3 regions of the Arthrobacter sp. 01T414 genome follow, and region 1 is predicted to be linked to each of the others. Evidence: predicted binding sites of a transcription regulator. Region 1 holds the regulator's gene; each other region holds the start of a gene.
The links. The regulator LexA, encoded in region 1, represses DNA repair genes until DNA is damaged. The targets are predictions, from matches to a motif close to TCGAACANNTGTTCGA.

Region 1 (6,762 bases):
TAGCCGGCGCGGGCCTTCGAATGCCCGTCCCCGCAGCGACGCAGGTAGTTACCTTCCGCTCAGTGCGCCCCCTCTGTGATGCAGTGCATCACCTGCCGGCGCTCGACCCGCTTGAAGTCAATCCGCAGAGGCCCAACAGTCCCGGGCTTGGCTAAGTGCTCAACGCCAGCAGGTGCAAGCGCTGAACGGACCGTAACTCCCCGCCAAACGGCGCCATCCAGCGCCATTTCCGTCCCTTAGCCATCGCTTCGCTCCCTTGTTCAGCGCATCTCCTAAAAGCGCTTCGCCAAGGGGACCCGTCCCGCCAGCGGCACCGCAGCCGCCAGGCATCCCAGGAGGCCCGGATGACCCAAAGTCGTCAGCCCAGCGCGAATACCGCGCCGCGAAACACCGAACAGCACTATCCTGAAGTTGCAGACCCTTCAAAGGAGACCATGACCAGTCAGCCCAACACCGGACCCGATTCAGCCGCCCAGGACATGAGTCCTGCGGAAATCCAAGCTGTCATCGACCGGATCCTCTCCAAAGACGCCCCTGCGACCAAGACCGGACGCAACGCCGACGCCGGACACCCCGGCGAGTCGAAGGCGGTGTTCGGCAAGGCCCAGGCGATTTCGCGGCTGGACGAGGAACACAGCAGCTACGACGGCGACCAGCAGGATCTGGAGGAGCGCCACGCGCTGCGTAGGACCGCCGGCTTGTCGACGGAACTCGAAGACGTCACCGAGGTCGAATACCGGCAGCTGCGCCTTGAACGCGTCGTGCTTGCCGGGCTTTGGACCGAAGGCACCCTGGCCGACGCCGAGAACTCCCTGCGGGAGTTGGCAGCCCTCGCCGAAACTGCCGGGTCAGAGGTCCTCGACGGACTCGTGCAGCGCCGGGCCAAGCCAGACCCGGGAACGTTCCTGGGCTCTGGCAAGGCCCAGGAGCTCAAGGACATCGTGATGTCCACCGGCGCCGACACGGTGGTGGTCGACGCCGAGCTCGCCCCGTCGCAGCGGCGCGGCCTCGAAGACATCGTCAAGGTCAAGGTCATCGACCGGACGGCCCTGATTCTGGACATCTTCGCGCAGCACGCCAAGAGCCGCGAGGGCAAGGCCCAGGTGGAACTGGCGCAGCTCGAATACCTGCTCCCGCGCCTGCGCGGCTGGGGTGAGTCGATGTCCCGTCAGGCCGGTGGCCAGGTGGGCGGTGCCGGAGCCGGCATGGGTTCGCGCGGCCCCGGTGAAACCAAGATCGAGCTGGACCGGCGCCGGATCCGTACCCGGATGGCCAAGCTGCGGCGCGAAATTTCCGCGATGAAGCCGGCCCGGGAAACCAAGCGGGCCAACCGCCGTCGTAATGCCGTGCCGTCGGTGGCGATCGCCGGCTACACCAACGCCGGCAAGTCCTCGCTCCTGAACCGCCTGACCGACGCCGGCGTCCTGGTGGAGAACGCCCTGTTCGCCACGCTGGACCCGACGGTCCGTAAGGCCGAAACCTCGGACGGCCTGGGTTACACCCTCGCCGACACCGTGGGCTTTGTCCGCTCGCTGCCGACCCAGCTCGTGGAGGCCTTCCGCTCCACCCTGGAGGAGGTCGCCGACTCGGACCTGATCCTGCACGTGGTCGACGTCTCGCACTCCGACCCGGAGGGCCAGATCGCGGCCGTGCGCACGGTGTTCAGCGAAGTCGACGCCCGCAAGGTGCCGGAGATCATCGTCCTGAACAAGGCCGACGCCGCCGACCCGTTCGTGGTCGAACGGCTCAAGCAGCGCGAACCGCGCCACGTGGTGGTCTCTGCGCGCACCGGGGAAGGCATCCCGGAGCTGCTCAAGGCCATCAGCGAGGGCATCCCGCGGCCAAGCGTGAAGCTGGAGCTGATGATCCCGTACAACCGCGGGGACCTGCTTAGCAAGCTGCACGAGGCCGATGCGGAGATCATCAGCCTGGACCACGAGGAGACCGGCACCCGTGCCGTGGTGATGGTGCGCGAGGGACTCGCGGCCGAGCTGGATTCCTTCGTCAGCAATGACTGAACCAGCGGTGGCCGAAGAAGCCGCGCCGTCCAAGGGGAAGCCGCTTGGAAGCAGCCCGTCCGGCGAGCAGTTCGTAGTTGAACTGCTCGACCGGGCGGTCGCCGGCATGGGCGGCCAGAGCCGGGACGGCCAGCACGAAATGGCCCGCCAAGTGGCTCGCGCCATCGAAACGGGCGACCATTTGCTGGTCCAGGCCGGCACCGGCACGGGCAAGTCCTTGGCGTACCTGATTCCGTTGATCGCCCACTCGCTCGTCAGCGACAAGCCCACTCTGGTCTCCACCGCCACACTGGCGCTCCAGACCCAGATTGTCGGCCGGGACTTGCCGCGGCTGCTCAAAACCATCACTCCGGCCCTTGAACGACCGGTGAAGGTCGCACTGGTCAAGGGCCGCTCCAACTATGTCTGCCTGCATAAGCTCGAAGGCGGCTTCCCCTCCGAAGAACCGTCCGAAGGCCAGTTGTTCTCCCTCGGTGAGGACACTTCGGTGCCGCACTTCGCCGCCGCGATGGGAGGTCCGTCTTCGCAGCTTGGCAAGGAAATCGTCAGGCTCCGCGAATGGGCCGAAAACACCCAGACCGGGGACCGGGACGAGCTGATGCCGGGCGTTACCGACCGCGCTTGGCGGCAGGTCTCCGTCACCTCGATGGAGTGCCTCGGCGCGCAGAAGTGCCCGCTCGCCGCCGAATGCTTCAGTGAGCTCGCCCGCCAGAATGCTGCCGACGCCGATGTGGTGGTCACCAACCACGCCATGCTTGCGGTCAGCGCGTTCGAGGGCCTTGCCGTGTTGCCCGAGTACGACGTCGTGGTGGTGGACGAGGCCCACGAACTGCAGGACCGGGTCACCGGTGCCGTCTCCGGCCAGCTCTCGGTGGCCATGGTGCACGCCGCCGCCTCCGGTGCCCGCAAACACACCGGGATCACCGTGGATGCGCTCAACAATGCCGCCGCCAACCTTGAACTTGCCATTGAGGGCGTCCCCAGCGGCCTGATGCCGAACGGGCTGAACAGCGAACAGCTCGACTGTGTGGACCAACTGCGCGACGCCTGCCGCGCCGCGCTCTCCGATTCCAAGGGTGACAGCGCCAACACGGCCGACGGCGGCCGCCAGCTCGCGCGGTCGCGGCTGATGGTGATCCTGGAACTGTGCGAACGGCTCCTGGCCGCCAAAGAGAACCGCGAAGTGGTCTGGTTCTCCCGCAACAGCAGCTTCGACCCGCAACAGGGCTACTCGCAGCCTGATGACTCGGCGCCTGCCCTGATCAACATCGCCCCGCTCAGCGTGGCCGGCCGGCTCCGCGAGGGCCTGTTCGCCGACCACACGGTGGTGCTGACGTCCGCAACGCTGGCGATCGGTTCGGCCTTCGAGCCCGCGGCCGGGGGACTCGGCCTCGTGGGCCCCGGGGCCCCGAGCTGGACCGGCGTCGACGTCGGTTCCCCCTTCGAATATCCGAAACAAGGCATCCTCTACGTTGCCAAGCACCTGCCCAAGCCCGGACGCGGGACCTCCCCGGAAGCGCTCGATGAGCTCGAGAAGCTGATCCGCGCCTCCGGCGGCGGGGCGCTCTGCCTCTTCTCTTCCCGGCGGGCCGCCGAGGAGGCTGCCGAGGCGATGCGTCCCCGGCTGGGGCTCAGCATTCTCTGCCAGGGCGAATCGACCATGACCGCGCTCGTGAAGCAGTTCGCGGACGAGCCGGACACCTGCCTGTTTGGCACCATGTCGCTCTGGCAAGGCGTCGACGTGCCCGGGAACTCCTGCCGCCTCGTCGTGATCGACAGGATCCCGTTCCCGCGGCCCGACGATCCGCTGATGACTGCCCGCTCCCGCGCCGTGGCTCAGTCCGGCGGCAACGGCTTCATGAGCGTCTCGGCGACCCACGCGGCGATCCGCCTCGCCCAGGGCGCGGGCAGGCTGATCCGTTCGACGTCGGACAAGGGCGTTGTGGCCGTTCTGGACTCCAGGCTGTCCACCGAACGGTACGGCGCCTTCCTCCGGGCCGCGCTGCCGCCCTTCTGGCCCACTACCGACCCCTCGGTAGCCCTGGCCGCCCTCGACCGACTGGCCAAGGAAAGCCCCGCCAAGCAGTCCGCCAAGTAGGCGCCCGCATGCGGCCCGCAAGTAGCCCGCGCCAAGAGCCGTCCTGCACGCGTGAACGCGAGAGGCCCCGTCCGTAAATGGGACGGGGCCTCTTCGATGCAGGCTGGCGATTGGCCGGCGATTGGCCCGGGGTTGCCGGGGGAGGGCTACAGGGAGCGCAGCACCGATACGACCTTGCCCATAATGACGGCATGGTCGCCCAGAATCGGCTCGTACTGGGTGTTCTGTGGCAGTAGCCAGGTGTGGCCGTCGCGCTGGCGGAAGGTCTTCACCGTGGCCTCGTCATCGAGCAGCGCCGCCACGATGTCACCGTTGACGGCGTCGTTCTGGCGCCGGACGACCACCCAGTCGCCGTCGCAGATGGCGGCGTCGATCATCGAGTCACCCGCAACCTTGAGCATGAACAGTTCGCCGTGGCCCACCAGCTGGCGCGGCAGGGGCATCACGTCCTCCACCACCTGGTCGGCCAGGATCGGACCGCCGGCAGCGATCCGGCCCACGAAGGGCACCATCGCGGTGTCCGTAGCGCTGGCGAGTTCCGAGACGGCAAGGCCGCCGACAGCCCGCAGGCCGCTGGATTTTTCCACGCCTGAAATCTTCGTCGCGCCCTCGTCCAGCGTCAGCGGCATAAGAACTTCCATGGCGCGCGGCCGCTTGGGGTCCCGCCGCAGGTAGCCGAGCTTTTCCAGCTGCGAGAGCTGATGGGTGACGCTGGAAAGGCTGGCGAGCCCCACGGTGTCGCCGATCTCGCGCATCGAGGGCGGGTAGCCGTTGTCCGTCACGGAACGCTGGATGGTCTCCAGGATCTTCTTCTGCCGGACGGTAAGGCTCTTCGGCGCCCGGCCGGTCTGGGTGCCCCGCTGGGTGGCCCTCCCGCCGGCGGCTTGTGCTGCCATGTTCGCCATGCCTTTCATTTCGCCCGGCCGCTGAGGCTGCCGGGACCCTCCGAGCTGAAAATGTCAGACCCCGTTGATCAACTGCTATTCACCAGCACAAGTGGTTGTCCTGTGATTCAAAAATAGGCCAGCCATCAGGGTTTTTCAAACATTTGTTCTAGCGAGTCTCGACAAGGTTCGTTCATAGGTGCTAAAAATGAACAGGCAAGGTTCGAATATGTGTTCGAACACGAGGGTTCGAAGTCCGATGGGGTTTTCGGCTCAGTGTTCGAAGATTCATGCTTCGCGGTTTGGGTTCGAAGGTAAGGCCGGTTGGCGGCAGGTACGTGGAGTACGCCGAGCGGCACATGTATTTCCAGCAACACAGGTATTTCCAGCGACACAGATAAGTCCAGGAGGGCTCAGCTCATGTCAGCAGTAAGCGCTATTTCCGGTTCGTTCGATTCCGTTCCTGCGAAGGCGGCCCCGGCCGCTGCAGCCGGCAAGCAGGCTCCGTTGCGCCTGACCCGCCGCGGCCGATTTGTCTTCTTTGGGCTGCCGCTGCTGCTGTTGGCCGTACTCGTCCTCTCCCTGTCCGGCTTCATGAACTCCCCGGCGAAGGCCGCGGACTCGAACGCGGAGCTCTCGCTCACGCCGACCGTCACCGTCACCGTCCAGCCGGGCGAGTCGCTTTGGGCTATCGCCGGCGCCGTGGCGCCGGAGCGCGATCCCCGTGACGTGGTGGCCGACATCGTTCAGCTCAACAACCTCGGCGCTGCCCGCGTCCTCCCCGGCCAACAGCTGTACGTACCTTCAAAGTAGGCCGTCTGCAGGGGACTGGCGTGTCATGCCGCCGGACCGCCGGCCGACTTTTGGCAGTCACGGTTTCGGGGCCGGGCCGGGTCTCACTTAAACTGGGCAAGTGACTGACCAGCTAGAGCGCCTCAACCGACTGCCCCTCCGGACCAACCTGCGGGGACTGCGCCCCTACGGTGCTCCCCAGCTTGATGTCCCCATCCTGCTGAATGTCAACGAGAACACCCACGGGGTCCCGGCGGACGTCCGCGCCGCCATCGCCGAAGCCGTGACCGAGGCCGCTGCAGGACTGAACCGGTACCCGGACCGCGAGTTCACGGAGCTGCGCGAAGCACTCGCCGAGTATCTCGGCCACGGACTGGATGCGGCGAACATTTGGGCCGCCAACGGCTCGAACGAAGTCCTGCAGCAAATCCTCCAGGCCTTCGGCGGCCCGGGGCGCACCGCCCTCGGCTTCCCTCCCACCTACTCGATGTACCCGCTGCTCGCCGCCGGCACGGACACGGAATACATCGTCGGAGTTCGCGCCGACGACTACGGTTTGAGTGCCGAATCGGCCGCCCGCCAGGTCCGGGAGCTCAAACCCAATGTGGTCTTCCTTTGCTCGCCGAACAACCCCACCGGCACCGGGCTGGGCCTCGACGTCGTCGAGGCGGTCTATGAGGCCGGAGAAGCAAGCCAGACCATCGTCATCGTGGACGAGGCGTACCACGAGTTCGCGCACGACGGCACGCCCAGCGCGCTGACCCTGCTTCCCGGTCGTGAGCGGCTGATCGTCTCGCGCACCATGAGCAAGGCCTTCGCCCTGGCCGGCGCCCGGCTTGGCTACATGGCGGCGGCCCCCGAGGTCACTGACGCCCTGCGCCTGGTCCGCCTTCCGTATCACCTGTCAGCCATTACCCAGGCGACGGCGCTGGCCGCCCTGCGCCACCGCGTTGCCCTGATGGCCGATGTT
Region 2 (6,762 bases), on a different contig from region 1:
CGATCAGGAAGTTGACCAGGCTGGATGCTCCCGAGCCGCGGGCGGCCGCCCTGACCCCCATGTCCAGGATCATCCGGGAAACTTCGGCGACCGTCAGGAAATACGAGGCGAAGCCCAAGCTGTCGATGATCCGCAGTTCGTGCTCCAGCCGGGCTCGCAGCTCTTCGGCGGGTTTGCCGGAGATCCCAGTGAAACGCCGGCTGATGCCCGCCTCACAGCGCTGCGTGAGCTCAACCAGCGGATCCCCCGCGATCCCGATGACCGAGGCTTCCGGGACCACTGGCTGCTTCCATCCCATGTCCGCGCCCGGGTCCATCCGGCAGCGGTCCGCGAGCGCCTCGGTATGGGCCAGCAGGCTCTTCAGGTCCGCGGCACCATAGCCCGCGGCGTGCATGATTTCCTGGCCCAGCCGCAGCATCTGCGCGGAGGACTTCAGCCAGCCCTGCCCGTTGGGTTGCAGCAGCGGCGCGGCGGAGAGCTCGGGCAGCGATTTCAGTGCCCGGGCGGAGTCCAGTACGTCCGCCGTGGCGGCGCCGTCCTCGGCGCAGTACCGTACGGCATTGCTCAGCACCGCGGGAACGGCGTGTTCCGCGGCAAGCTTGAGCATCCGCACGGCATGGGCGGTGCTCAGCGGTTCGCCGGGAGGGCTGAGCTGCGAGACGACCTCTGCGGCGAGGGTTCCTGCCGGCATGGCATCCAGCCAGCGCTTGAAGAGCGTCCGGGGGCGCAGGTACCGCCGGCCTCCCATGGCACGGCCGACATCCGAGTCCGGGCCGATCAGTACCGTTAGCACCGGTTTGAGGGTCTGCGGGTCCAGGGCGCGCGAGGCCAGTTCCGCCCTGGTCACGGCGACCGGCACAGTTCCCCCGGCCTTGCCCGTGGTTCGGGCGTGGGCATCGGAAACCAGCCTGCACAGCGCACGGTAGCCGGCACCGTCGTTTTGTCCGTGCGCCAGGACGACGACCCGTCCGCCCAGCTGGGTGCGGAGGTCCCCGTCGTCGTCGAAGACTGCCAGATCCACCCCGACGATCGCGTCCAGGCCCGCGGCCATGCACGCCTTCAGGTGCTTGACCGTGCCGTAGAGGCCGTCGCGGTCCGTGCAGGCGAGCGCTGTGGCACCGTCAGCGGCAGCAGCGGCTGCGAGTTCCTCCGGCCAGGACACCCCGTAGTGGGCGCTGAAGGCGGTGGCAACGTGCAGATGGGTGAAACTCATGCCGACTCGGTCTTCCTGAGTGGGTGAAGGGCATCATGGATCCGCAGCAACCGCCAGCGGCCGCTGCCAAGGTGCCGGCTCAGGTCCAGGGTGAGGGTCTGTTCCGGTGTGCCGGCCTCCCTGACCTGGATCCGCCAAATCTCGTGGTCCACCAGCCCCGGCCCGCTGCCCAATGGCGCGCGTTGCTCCTCGGCCCACCATTGCCGCCGCTCGAACCAGCGGACGGGTTCGGCGCAGACCTCGTAATGCCGCCCGGCCCAGTCAAGGGACAACGGCTGGCCGGCCGGGGTGCAGGCGACATCCACCGACTGACTGAATGTCCCCATGATGCCTCCCGGAAGCGCAGCCCTCTGGCAAGAATTTTGAGAGGGTATTCGAATATATTTTCGAACACTTCAAGTCTACGCCGGGCCCGGGACAAAACCTAGATGGGGGGTGGACGGACGCAGGCGCAGGTAGCAGGATTGAGCTATGAGCTCCCATAGCGCACTCCTGAAGCACGTAAGCATCGCCGCCAAGGATTCAACCTTGGTGGCGAAGTTCGATATAGACGGGAATATCCCGAGTTCCGGGGCCTATGTGGTGGGGCTCGTGGCGGCCACTCCGGACCATTCGCACCAGCGCCGGATGGAAATCGAGTTCATGAACGGCGAGGCCGTTTCTTTTTTCTGCTTCAGCCATGACGGCACGGAAGAGAACTTCGACCTCAAGGGCGTAGAGCACTCCGGCAACACCATTACCGGCAACTTTCCGCTCAGTACGGTGATGGGTCTGGCCAAGGGCCACCTGATGACGGCTTACAGCGATTGCGAGGGCCGCGAATACCAGGCCAACGTCCCGGTCGAAGAGTCGCTCTAACCGGTTCGACCAGCCTTAGCTGGAGGCTTTGTAGACATCCAGCTCGAGCCGGATGAAGGCATCGATCATGGCCCGGTAGGTCTGTTCGACAATCTCGGTGTCGATGTCCTTTTGCTCCGCCGTGGCCTTGACGTGCTCCAGGACCCGCTCCACGCGGCCTGGCGCCCTCACCTCGGCACTGTCCGCCTTCAGGGTGCCGGCAATCCGGATCAGCCGTTCGCGGCGGCCGATCAGCGCGACGATCTGCTCGTCCACCTCATCCACGGCCACCCGCACGGCGGCGAGCTGTTCCTTATCGGCCTGGGCTTCTTTGGCGTCACGGTGATGTGTGGACATGTGCATGACAGTATCGAATGATGCAACCACGAGTCGACTTCATCTCATTGGGTGTCCGCAGCGTTGACGCCTCACGCCGCTTCTACGTGGCAGGCCTCGGGTGGCCAGTCCACCGGGAGGTTCCCGGCGAAGTGGTCTTCCTCCAGGTCAACCACGGCCTTATCCTCTCGCTCTGGGACGCCGGGCAGATGCAGGCCGAGGCGGGCACCGACGCTCCGGCCGGCATCCCCTGCATCACGCTGAGCCACAACGTGGGCAGCGCCGACGAGGTGGACAAGGTGATGCGCCAGGCGGAGGCCGCCGGCGCCGTCGTCGTCGCCGCGCCGAAGACCCAGCCGTGGGGCGGCTACACGGGCTACTTCGCGGATCCGGACGGGTTCCGCTGGGAGGTCGCCTTCAACCCCACCTGGACGGTCGACGCCGGCGGCAAGGTCACCGTCTAGGGACTCCTAGAAGAGGCTGCCCACCGGTTCGATCAGCTCCGGGGAATCATTCTTCACGTTCCCGACGGCGGTGCCGACGGCGTCGATCCGCCAGCCCTCCGCGACGTCGTGCGCGCCGGCCCGGACCAGCCCCACGAGGGCGGCTGCGTCGTCGGCGTGCGGGTCCAGCCAGGCCTCCATCGTCCGGCGGTCCATCGGCAGCGGGACCCGGTCGTGCAGCGCCGTCAATTCCGCGAGCATGCCGCCCGCGTAACCCTCCGGCGGAGAATCCGTGGTCAGGATCGAGGTCGAGAGCAACCAGCGCTCCGGATCCCCCTCGGCCTTCGTCGGGTCCTTCCACCATTCATAGAGTCCCGCAAAAACTACCGGGCTGCCGTCCTTCGGGTGGACGTAGTAGGGCTGCTTGGCCTTGCCCTCGTCCTTCCACTCGTAATAGCCATCTGCCGGAACGGCACAGCGCCGGGTGCGGGTGGCCTTGCGGAACGCCGGCTTCTCCAAAACGCTCTCGCTGCGCGCGTTGATCATCTTCGAGCCGATGCCGGGGTCTTTGGCCCAGGACGGCACGAGTCCCCAGCGGGCCATGTGCAGCTGCCGCACCGGCTTTGGCGCGGCCCCGTCCTCGACGAGCCGCTCCAGCAGGATCGGCACGTCCGCGGTCGGCGCCACGTTCCACGAGGGCGGAATCACGATCTCTTCTTCCAGTTCGGCGTCGAATTCGGCGAGCAGGTCCCCGACGGCCCGGGCCATCACGTAGCGTCCACACACGGCACCAGCATGCCACCGCGGGCCGCCTACCGGGAATAGATCCAGGGAATAGCGCACTTCGGGTTACGGTTATTGGTAGTGACGTACGACTTTTGTCGGCAACCGGCGCTGCCACGCAGTACCTGCAACCAGCGCCGCCAACCCAGCTTTGAGGAGAACTTCGTGGACTTCATCCCCGATTCCGGCACCATCACCATGTTTTCGACCACCTGGTGCGGCTACTGCAACCGGCTGAAGAAGCAGCTGGACGCGCAGGGCATCGGGTACACCGAGATCAACATCGAGGAAGTCGAAGGCACCGCCGAACTCGTCGAGCAGCTCAACGGAGGCAACCGCACGGTCCCCACCGTGCTCTTCCCGGACGGCACCGCCGCCACCAACCCGTCCGCGGCCGAGGTCAAGAGCCGCCTCGCGGCCTAGGCCCCACTTTTTAGCGATATGTAGCGCTCACGACACGGCGCGGCCCCCTCAGGGCCGCGCCGTGTCCAGTTGTGCGACAGAGTAGTAAGACAGAGTTTCACGGCAACATCAGCGACACGAGCAAAGGAGCCAGCCCATGGTCCACGAAGTCAAAGGCGCAGTCGTCCGTTCCAAGAACGCACCCGTCACCCTGGAAACCATCCTGGTCCCGGATCCCGGACCCGGCGAAGCCCTGGTGGACATCCTCACCTGCGGCGTCTGCCACACCGACCTGCACTACAAGCAGGGCGCCATCAACGACGATTTCCCGTTCCTGCTCGGCCACGAGGCAACGGGCGTGGTGAACGCGGTCGGCCCCGACGTCACCGAGGTGGCCCCCGGCGACCGGGTGGTGCTGAACTGGCGCGCGGTCTGCGGCGAGTGCCGCGCCTGCCGCCGCGGCGAGCCGCAGTACTGCTTCAACACACACAACGCCACGCAGAAGATGACGCTGGCGGACGGCACCGAGCTCACCGCCGCGCTGGGCATCGGCGCCTTCGCCGAGAAGACCCTGGTCGCCGCCGGCCAGTGCACCAAGGTGGACCCCGACGCCGACCCCGCCGCGATCGGCCTGCTCGGCTGCGGCGTCATGGCCGGCCTCGGAGCCGCGATCAACACCGGTGACGTCCAGCGCGGCGATTCCGTCGCCGTGATCGGTTGCGGCGGCGTGGGCGTAGCGGCCGTGGCCGGTGCCGCGCTCGCCGGCGCCACCACCGTGATCGCGGTGGACGTCGACGCCAAGAAGCTCGAACTCGCCAAGGAACTCGGCGCCACCCACACCGTGGACTCCTCCGCCGTCGACCCGGTGGAGGCGATCCGCGAACTGACCGGCGGCTTCGGCGCCGACGTCGTGATCGATGCCGTGGGACGGCCGGAGACATACAAGCAGGCCTTCTACGCCCGCGACCTCGCCGGAACAGTGGTTCTGGTCGGCGTCCCCAGCCCGGAGATGACCCTGGAGCTGCCGCTGCTGGACGTCTTTGGCCGCGGCGGCTCGCTGAAGTCCTCCTGGTACGGCGACTGCCTGCCCTCCCGCGACTTCCCCATGCTGATCGACCTCTACCGGCAGGGCCGGCTGGATCTGGACGCCTTCGTCACGGAGCGGATCACGATCGAGCAGATCGAGGAAGCGTTCGAGAAGATGCACTCCGGGTCCGTGCTCCGCTCGGTGGTTGAGCTGTGAGCGGCGGTTCCGGTAACGGCCTCAGGATCGACCAGCTCGTCACTTCGGGCACGTTCTCGCTGGACGGCGGCACGTGGGACGTCGACAACAACGTCTGGATCGTCGGAGACGAGCAGGAATGCGTCGTGATCGATCCGGCCCACGACGCCGACGCCATCGCGTCCGCCGTCGCCGGGCGCACTGTTAAGGCCATCCTGCTCACCCACGGCCACGACGACCACATCGCCGCCGTGGGCGCGTTCCGCGGCCTGGTCAACGCACCGGTCTACCTGCACCGGGACGACTGGATGCTCTGGGACCGGGTCTTCCCGGGAACCAAGCCGGACCACGGCATCGACGACGGCGAGACCTTCGACGTCGCCGGCGCCCGACTGGTGGCGCTGCACACGCCGGGCCACTCCCCCGGCTCCGTGAGCTTCCGGCTGGAGAGCGAAGGCACGGTCTTCACCGGCGACACCCTGTTCCAGGGCGGTCCCGGAGCCACCGGCCGGTCCTTTAGCGATTTCCCCACCATCATCGAATCCATCAAGTCCCGGCTCCTGGCCCTGCCGGCGGACACCGTGGTGCGGACCGGGCACGGAGCTTCGACAACGGTCGGCGCCGAGGCGCCGCAGCTTGAGGAATGGATCGCGCGCGGCCACTAAGCGGCTACTTCCACAGTGCGGCCACTAAGCGGCTGGCACTGCCGGGGCCCCGTCAGGATTCAGGGCGGGGCCCCTGCTGTGCCCGGGATTATCGGCCGCCCTTAACCGCCTCGGCTCAGGGGACAGCCACGCTTTCGGCCCTGCGGGCGGCCAGGTACGGTTCCAGATTGTTGAAGGTGTACAGGTGCACGCCGGCCAGGGAGGGCTGGACGGCCGACAACTCGGATACGAGCCGTTGCGGCGAATAGTTGCCGCCGTCCATGAGCCGCCGGGCCAGCGGACCCTTGCGGCCGATGAACCGGAGCGAGGGTCCCACGCCGATCTTGGTGGCCAGCGAGATGAGCTTGGTCCGCGGCACCGACCCGGCGACGCCGGCCCACACCGGCAGGGCGACGCCTTCACGGCGCAGCAGCTCCACGTACCAGCTGATCCGGGCGGCGGAGAAGCACATCTGCGTGACCACGCTGGTGGCAAGGTGCTGCTTCTCCAGCAGGGCGTCGAGCATGCGCAGCTGGCTCTGCTGCGGATGCCCCTCGGGGTAGCCGGCGACGCCCACGGCCACGCTCCCGCCGGAGAGCTGGGCGATGTCTTCCAACAGCCGGGCGCTGCTCAGGTAGGGGCCCGCTGCCTGCGCCGCGTCCCCGCCGACGGCGAAGACCTCGTTGATTCCGGCAGCACCGCAATCCTTAAGGATGCCGGCGAGCTGGGTGCGGCTCTCGAGGCTGCGGGCGGCGAGGTGCGGCACCACGTCATAACCCAGGAGCCGAAGCTGGACAGCTGCCCGCATAGTGGGGTTGACCCCGTGGTGCGGCAGGCAGGTGACCGTGAGCGCGGAGCCCGGCGGCAGGCTTGACTGGACCC
Region 3 (6,762 bases), on a different contig from region 1:
ACCGCCGACGTCGAGGAACGCCTCGTCGACGCTCAGCGGTTCCACGAGGTCGGTGATCGAGCCGAAGATGGCCATGATCTGGGCCGAAACCTCGTAGTAGAGCTTGTGCCGCGGTTCGATGATGACGGCGGAGGGGCACATCCTGGCGGCGACCGCCATGGGCATCGCTGACTTGACGCCGAACTTGCGGGCGGCATAGGAAGCTGACAGGACCACCGAGCGGTCCGCCGGGTAGCCCACAATCACGGGGCGCCCCTTGAGTTCGGGGCGGCTGCGCAGCTCCACCGATACGAAGAATGCGTCCATGTCCACGTGCAGGATACTGCTGCGCCGGAGTTCGCGAAGACCCGCCTCGCTGAACTGTGTCCCGGCGTGCTTCTCGGCGTGATTCTCGCTGTGTTTATCGATCTGATTTTCCCTGTCCGGCCCCACACATCAATCCTATGCGTAGGTACTGACTAAACTGGAGGCTGATCCGGCGTCAACACTAGGAGGAATGCCCCCGTGAAGGTTATTGGAGAGCGCAAGCGCGCCGTGACGGCTGTGGGCGCCGCTGGCGTCTTGCTGGCCCTGGCCGCGTGCACCCCCGGCCCGGCAGCGTCGTCCACTGCGGCGTCCGAGCCCGCAGCGGCCGCGCAGTCCACCGCCCAGCCTTCCACCACGGCTCCCCCCAGCCCCTCCGCCAAACCCGGCACCTCCGCCACCGTAGGCGCCCTTGTGGAGGGCTTCCCCAAGAAACTGCTGCCGGTGATGCCGGGCGCACAGGTGGAATCAAGCAGTTTTGACAAGAGCGGCGCCCCCGCGACCGTTGCCCTGGTGGCCAAGATCACCTCGCCGGCAGCCGACGTCGTGTCGTACTACAGCAAGCAACTGAAAAGCCAGGGATTCAAGGCAGTCCCGGGCGGCACCGTCGGCTCGGTGGCCTCCAAGGACTTCCTGCGCGGGGACAACGAAACCGTGAACCTGGCTGTCGTCGAGGCCGCCGGGATCTCCACCTTCACGATTGGCGCCAACGTCGCCGCCGAGTCCGTCAAGTGAGCCTGGCCGAACAACTCCGGGTTGAGCAGGCGGATTTCGTGGCCGCCGTCGCCGGCAAGCTGACCGACTTCCTTACCTCGCGTTCGACGGTGATGTCCGCCATCTCCCCGGACATCGACCCGCTCATGGGGTCCATCTCCAACCTGGTCACCGGCGGCAAGCGCCTCCGCGCCCTGATGTGCTACTGGGGCTGGCGCGGCGCGGGCGGCGGCGCCGCGGCCCGCGAGGTGGTCACCGCCGGCTCGGCGCTGGAGCTGTTCCAGGCCGCGGCACTGATCCACGACGACATCATTGACCGCTCGGACACCCGCCGGGGCGGTCCCAGTGTGCACCGCCGTTTCAGTGAGCTGCACGCGAGCCAGGGTTGGGCGCTGGATCCGGAACGCTTCGGCCACGCGGCGGCGATCCTCACCGGTGACCTGTGCCTGTCCTTCAGCGAAGAATCGTTTACTGAAATCGGCGATCGCGCGGCCTCCGGCAGCCAGGCGCGGCTCATCTTCAACCTGATGCGCGCCGAGGTCATGGCCGGCCAGTACCTGGACATCCTGGAAGAAGTGGCCGGCCCGCACCGCGACCGGGCCGGGGCGGTCAGCCGTGCCCAGTCCATCATCCGCTTCAAGTCGGCCAAGTACTCCACCGAGCACCCGCTCGCGCTGGGCGGCGCCTTGGCCGGCGCCTCGGACGATCTGCTGCGCGGCTACTCCGCGTTCGCGCTCCCCCTGGGCGAGGCCTTCCAGCTGCGGGACGATGTGCTGGGCGTCTTCGGCGACCCCGTCACCACCGGGAAGCCCGCGGGCGACGATCTCCGCGAAGGCAAGCGCACCGTGCTGGTGGCCTTCGCCCTCGACCAGGCGACTCCCGCCGAATCGAGCTTCATCGATGCGAAGCTCGGCAGCCCTGACCTGAGCACCGGCGACGTCGAGGAGATCCGGCGCATCATCGTCGACTGCGGGGCACTGCAGGCCACGGAGGTCCTGATCGAGGAATTCGGCAAGGCAGCCTTCGACGCCCTGGACCTGCTCCCGCTCGAGGAACTGCCCAAGACGGCGCTCCGGAAACTCGCCGAGGCCGCTGTCAGCCGCACAGCCTGAACGGACGGGAATCCGCAGGCGGGTTCAAGACCAACAGGGACAACAAAGGCCGTGCCCAGCGTTACACGCCGGGCACGGCCTTCGCCGTATTAGCAGGAACCGCAGTACTACCAGGCCATCGTCTGGGCCCGGCGGCGGATTTCCGTCTTGCGTCCTTCGCGGAGGGCGTCGATCGGACGGCCCCGCAGGGACTCGTCCGGGGTGAACAGCCAGGTGATGAGTTCTTCGTCCGAATAGCCGGCGTCGGCCAGGACAACGATCGTGCCCTTGAGGCTCTCCACCGCGTGGCCGTCCTGGATGAACGCCGCGGGCACGGAGCGGATCCGCCGGTCACCGATCCGCACCGCCGCCAGTGCGCGCTCGTCGAGCAGCGCATGAACCTTGGTGATGGACACGTCCAGCAGCTGTGCTACGTCGGGCAGGGGCAGCCATTCGCCTACGAGGCTTTCTACAGTACTCACGGATCAAGATTGCCATGCCGGGGCGGAATGCGCCTAGTCAGCCACGACCCATTAATTCGACCGCTTAATCCAACGTATAAATGGGACAACAAATAAGCCCCCCGGCGGCGCCGCCCCGGGCGACCAGCCGGACGCCCGGGGCAAGACACTCCCGCGGGTGTCATTGCAGAATGTCAAACAGTTCTTGTGCTATTTCGCAATTCATGAGAGATTCGCATGGATCACATTTGTAACTGCAGTATCTTCAGTCACACTGGTAACACCAGTAACACTGTCTGTCCTGCGGGGTTCGCCGCTGAGAAGAGGATCTTTCCCATGACGACGTCACGTTCGCCGAAGCACAACCCGAGGCCCGGCCTCCCGCTGATTGCGGCGACGACGGCGGCGCTTCCCGCCGTCGTGCTTTCGTCCTTGGCGATCGCGCAGCCGGCAGCTGCCGAAGCCCGTCCGCGGGCGATCCCGGCGACGCTCGCGGCGGCCATGAAGGCACAGGGACAGGCCAGCTCGGCGGTGTCTTCGGCCCTGATCCCTGCCGCGGCGGTTCCGGCCACCGTTCCGGCCTCGTTCCAACCGGCCAAGGTCGCCGCTCCGGCGCGGTACACGATTGTCCGTGGCGATACGATCAGCGCGATCGCCCACAGGTATGGCCTGAACACCCACGCACTGCTCAAGCTGAACAACTTGCAGCCCCGGTCTGTGATCTACCCCGGCCAGAGGATCAAGCTCACGGGTTCCGCCAGCGGCCCCGCCGCCAAGGCAGCTCCGGCGAAAGCTGCACCGCCGAAGGCGGCTCCGGCACGTACCGGTGGCAGTGTCTACACCGTCAAGTCCGGCGACACTCTGAGCGGGATTGCCGCGCGCCACGGCGTCAGGCTCGCGGATGTCTTCAGCCGGAACGGGCTCAGCGCCCGCTCCGTGATCTACCCGGGCCAGAGGATCAACATCGGAGCCGCCGCGGCAGCTCCAGCCCCCCGCGCCGCAGCCCCGAAGGCCGCACCCGCCCGGCCGGCGGCGCCGAAGCCTGTCCCGGCCCCCGTCAGCTCAGGGTCCTACACCATCAAGTCGGGCGACACGCTCTCCGGTATCGCTGCCCGGCACGGAGTGAAGCTCTCCGCCGTCCTGTCGGCAAACCGGCTGACCATGAGCAGCATCATCTACCCCGGACACAAACTCGTCATTCCCGGCGCAAGCACCAGCACCATCAAGCCGGCCTCCAGCCAGCCACCAGCCGCGGTTACCCCCTTGGTGCCCAGCACCTTCCTGGGTTTCAGCTACCCGAAGGCCGTGGTCAGCTCCGCTAACCAGAACAAGGCGCTGCTCAATGCCTCGCCGGTTCCCACCCGTGAACAGATGAAGCAGATCGTGGCAGACACGGCACGCCGGATGGGCGTCTCGCCGTCGCTGGCCATGGCCTTCGCCTACCAGGAGTCAGGCTTCAACCACCGCTCGGTCTCCCCCGCGAACGCGATCGGCACCATGCAGGTCATTCCGTCCTCGGGCGGCTGGGCCTCGGACCTCGTGGGCCGCAAGCTGAACCTGCTGGACCCGTACGACAACGCCACGGCCGGCATCGCCATCATCCGCCAGCTGGTCGCGACCAGCAAGAACCTGGACTACGCCATCGCGGGGTACTACCAGGGACAGTATTCGGTGAGCACAAAGGGCATGTACGAAGATACGAAGGCCTATGTGGCGTCGATCAAGGCGCTGCAGAAGACCTTCAGCTAAAACCACCAGCATCGCGCGGGGACTGAGACCTCCGTCGCGTAACGTTACGGGTCCGGGTTGCATGTCAATCCGGACCCGTTTCCGTGCAGAGCTTAGGATCAAAGGGTGCAGGAATACACATCGGACGCTCTCGTCGGGACCCTGGTGGACAACCGGTACCTGATTCGATCCAAGCTGGCCCGGGGCGGAATGTCCACGGTCTACCTCGCCACCGACCGCCGGCTCGAGCGGGACGTGGCACTCAAGCTCCTGCATCCGCACATGGCCGGCGACCCGCAATTCCTGGATCGGCTGGGCCGCGAAGCCAAGGCCGCCGCCCGGCTCTCGCACCCGCACGTCGTGGGGGTCCTGGACCAGGGCGATGACGGTCCGCTGGCTTATCTGGTGATGGAGTACATCAAGGGCCACACGCTGCGGGATGTGATCAAGGAAAAGGGCGCCCTCACGCCGAGGCTTGCGCTGGCACTGATCGACCCGGTGGTGGAGGGACTCGGAGCCGCCCACGCGGCCGGCCTCATCCACCGGGACGTCAAGCCCGAGAACGTGCTCATCGCCGACGACGGACGGATCAAGATCGGCGACTTCGGGCTGGCGCGGGCCATCACGACGACCACCAGCACCGGCGCCCTGATCGGGACCGTGGCCTACCTCTCCCCCGAACTCGTGCTGGGCCGGCAGGCCGACGCCCGCAGTGACATCTATGCCCTCGGAATCATGCTCTACGAGATGCTCACCGGCAGCCAGCCGTTCGAGGGCGAGGTGCCGATCCAGGTCGCCTACCAGCACGTGAACTCCACCGTCGGACCGCCGTCGGACCTGGTCCCGGGGCTGGCGGAAGAACTCGACGAGCTCGTCCAGTGGTGCACGGCCAATGACCCGGACAAGCGCCCTGTCGACGGCAACGCCTTGCTCTTCGAACTCCGGCACATCCGAACCAACCTCAGCGACACCGAGCTGGACCTCCGACCCCCGGCTGCCCTGCCGGCGGCCGTCGCGGGCGGGGCGGCAGGCGCCGGCGCCACCCCCGGAGCACCCTTGGCAGAACCGCGTCAGGCAGCCGCGGACGCGCACACGGAATTCCTCGGCGCCGTCCAGGAGCCCACGGAAGTCATCAACCGCGCCAGCAACCCGACCACCATCCTCGCCGGCAGGCCCCGGCCGGGCGCCTACGGCCCGCTCGCCACTCCGGAGGAACACGACGCGGCGGCCTACCCGGACGAAGCTCCGGAGGGCCTGCCTGAGCCCGCGAGCAAGCGGGCGCAGCGCAAGCAGGACCGCGACGAGGAGAAGGCACGGCAGCGCGCGGCGGCTACCCCCAGCCGCAGCCTGCGGGCGGGGAACCCGCGGCGCCGGGGCCTGGCCTGGATCCTGGTGCTGGTCCTCGTGGCGTTGCTCGCGGCCGGCGCCGGCTGGTTTTTCGGCATGGGCCCGGGGTCCCCGGGGACCATCCCGCAGCTGGCCAACAAGACGGTGGCCGAGGCACAGCAGTTGCTCCGCACCGCCGGTTTCCAATCAACGACCCGGGATGTCTTTGACGACAACGTTTCCCCGGGCCTCGTGGTGGGCTCGGAGCCGCAGGCCGGCCAGGTCGTACGCAAATTCGAGTCCGTCTCGCTGGCCGTTTCGAAGGGTCCGGAGCTGTTTCCCCTGCCCCAGCTGACAGGTAAGTCGCTCGACGCGGCGAAGAAGGCCCTCAACGGCGCCGGCATGGCCCTAGGCCCGATCACTGAGCGCTACGACGAGGCCGCGGCGGCCGGGACCGTGCTGGCCCAAAAACCGGCCAAGGGCACCCCCGCCAAACACGGAACACCCGTGGGGCTGACGGTCTCCAAGGGCCCGCAGCCTATCCCGGTGCCCGATCTCCGCGGCAAAGACCAGGAGACCGCGGTGAAGACCATCGAAGCCGCCGGACTCAAAGCCGTCGTCGCCCCGGAAACCGTCTTTGACCGCGATGTGCCCAAGGGATCGGTTGCCGCCCAGGACCCGGCCACCGGAAATCTCACCAAGGGTGGCACCGTGACCCTGACAATCTCCAAGGGGCCCAAGTTCGTCCAGGTTCCGGACGTGTTCCGCAAACCGGAGGAGGAAGCGGTCCAGGCGCTCAAGGATGCCGGTTTCGAGGTGAAGGTCAACTACGCCTTCGGCTCCTCCGTGCTCGGCCTCGTCGCCGGCCAGGACAAGACCGGGCGGCAGCCCGAAGGCTCCCTCGTGACCATCACCGTGACCTGAGCCTGACCCCGGCGGGCCCGCTTCGGCCGCCCCGCTTCGACCGGCCGCTTCGGCGGGTGTGCCTGCTGCACCAAGGGCTCCGCCCCGGCTGGAATCAGCCGGGGCGGAGCTCTTTGCTGTGCCGGGGGCCGGCGGGTTGCGGCCTAGCGCTTGGCGAGGGCTCCGGCCACCAGGAATGCCATTTCGAGGGACTGCATGTGGTTCAGCCGAGGATC

Region 2: AC1DK9_RS06055 (DUF6504 family protein) is a predicted target of LexA. The motif match lies at 1,588-1,603, and genes of this name have one in related genera.
Region 3: AC1DK9_RS05745 (LysM peptidoglycan-binding domain-containing protein) is a predicted target of LexA. The motif match lies at 2,764-2,779, and genes of this name have one in related genera.

The regions. Positions count from the first base shown of each region.
Region 1 is NZ_JBFTQK010000006.1:250,897-257,658, reverse strand. It holds gene hflX (GTPase HflX) at 435-2,018, shown strand; gene AC1DK9_RS14685 (ATP-dependent DNA helicase) at 2,011-4,116, shown strand; gene lexA (transcriptional repressor LexA) at 4,263-5,012, opposite strand; gene AC1DK9_RS14675 (LysM peptidoglycan-binding domain-containing protein) at 5,421-5,813, shown strand; gene AC1DK9_RS14670 (histidinol-phosphate transaminase) at 5,914-6,762, shown strand, end outside.
Region 2 is NZ_JBFTQK010000002.1:114,819-121,580, reverse strand. It holds gene AC1DK9_RS06060 (DNA polymerase III subunit alpha) at 1-1,213, opposite strand, end outside; gene AC1DK9_RS06055 (DUF6504 family protein) at 1,210-1,539, opposite strand; gene AC1DK9_RS06050 (hypothetical protein) at 1,685-2,071, shown strand; gene AC1DK9_RS06045 (chorismate mutase) at 2,087-2,413, opposite strand; gene AC1DK9_RS06040 (VOC family protein) at 2,428-2,850, shown strand; gene AC1DK9_RS06035 (SOS response-associated peptidase) at 2,857-3,615, opposite strand; gene AC1DK9_RS06030 (mycoredoxin) at 3,778-4,035, shown strand; gene AC1DK9_RS06025 (S-(hydroxymethyl)mycothiol dehydrogenase) at 4,172-5,257, shown strand; gene AC1DK9_RS06020 (MBL fold metallo-hydrolase) at 5,254-5,901, shown strand; gene AC1DK9_RS06015 (methylenetetrahydrofolate reductase) at 6,017-6,762, opposite strand, start outside.
Region 3 is NZ_JBFTQK010000002.1:49,704-56,465, reverse strand. It holds gene dinB (DNA polymerase IV) at 1-321, opposite strand, end outside; gene AC1DK9_RS05760 (hypothetical protein) at 505-1,038, shown strand; gene AC1DK9_RS05755 (polyprenyl synthetase family protein) at 1,035-2,129, shown strand; gene AC1DK9_RS05750 (Rv2175c family DNA-binding protein) at 2,237-2,590, opposite strand; gene AC1DK9_RS05745 (LysM peptidoglycan-binding domain-containing protein) at 2,906-4,318, shown strand; gene AC1DK9_RS05740 (protein kinase domain-containing protein) at 4,424-6,547, shown strand; gene AC1DK9_RS05735 (class II 3-deoxy-7-phosphoheptulonate synthase) at 6,691-6,762, opposite strand, start outside.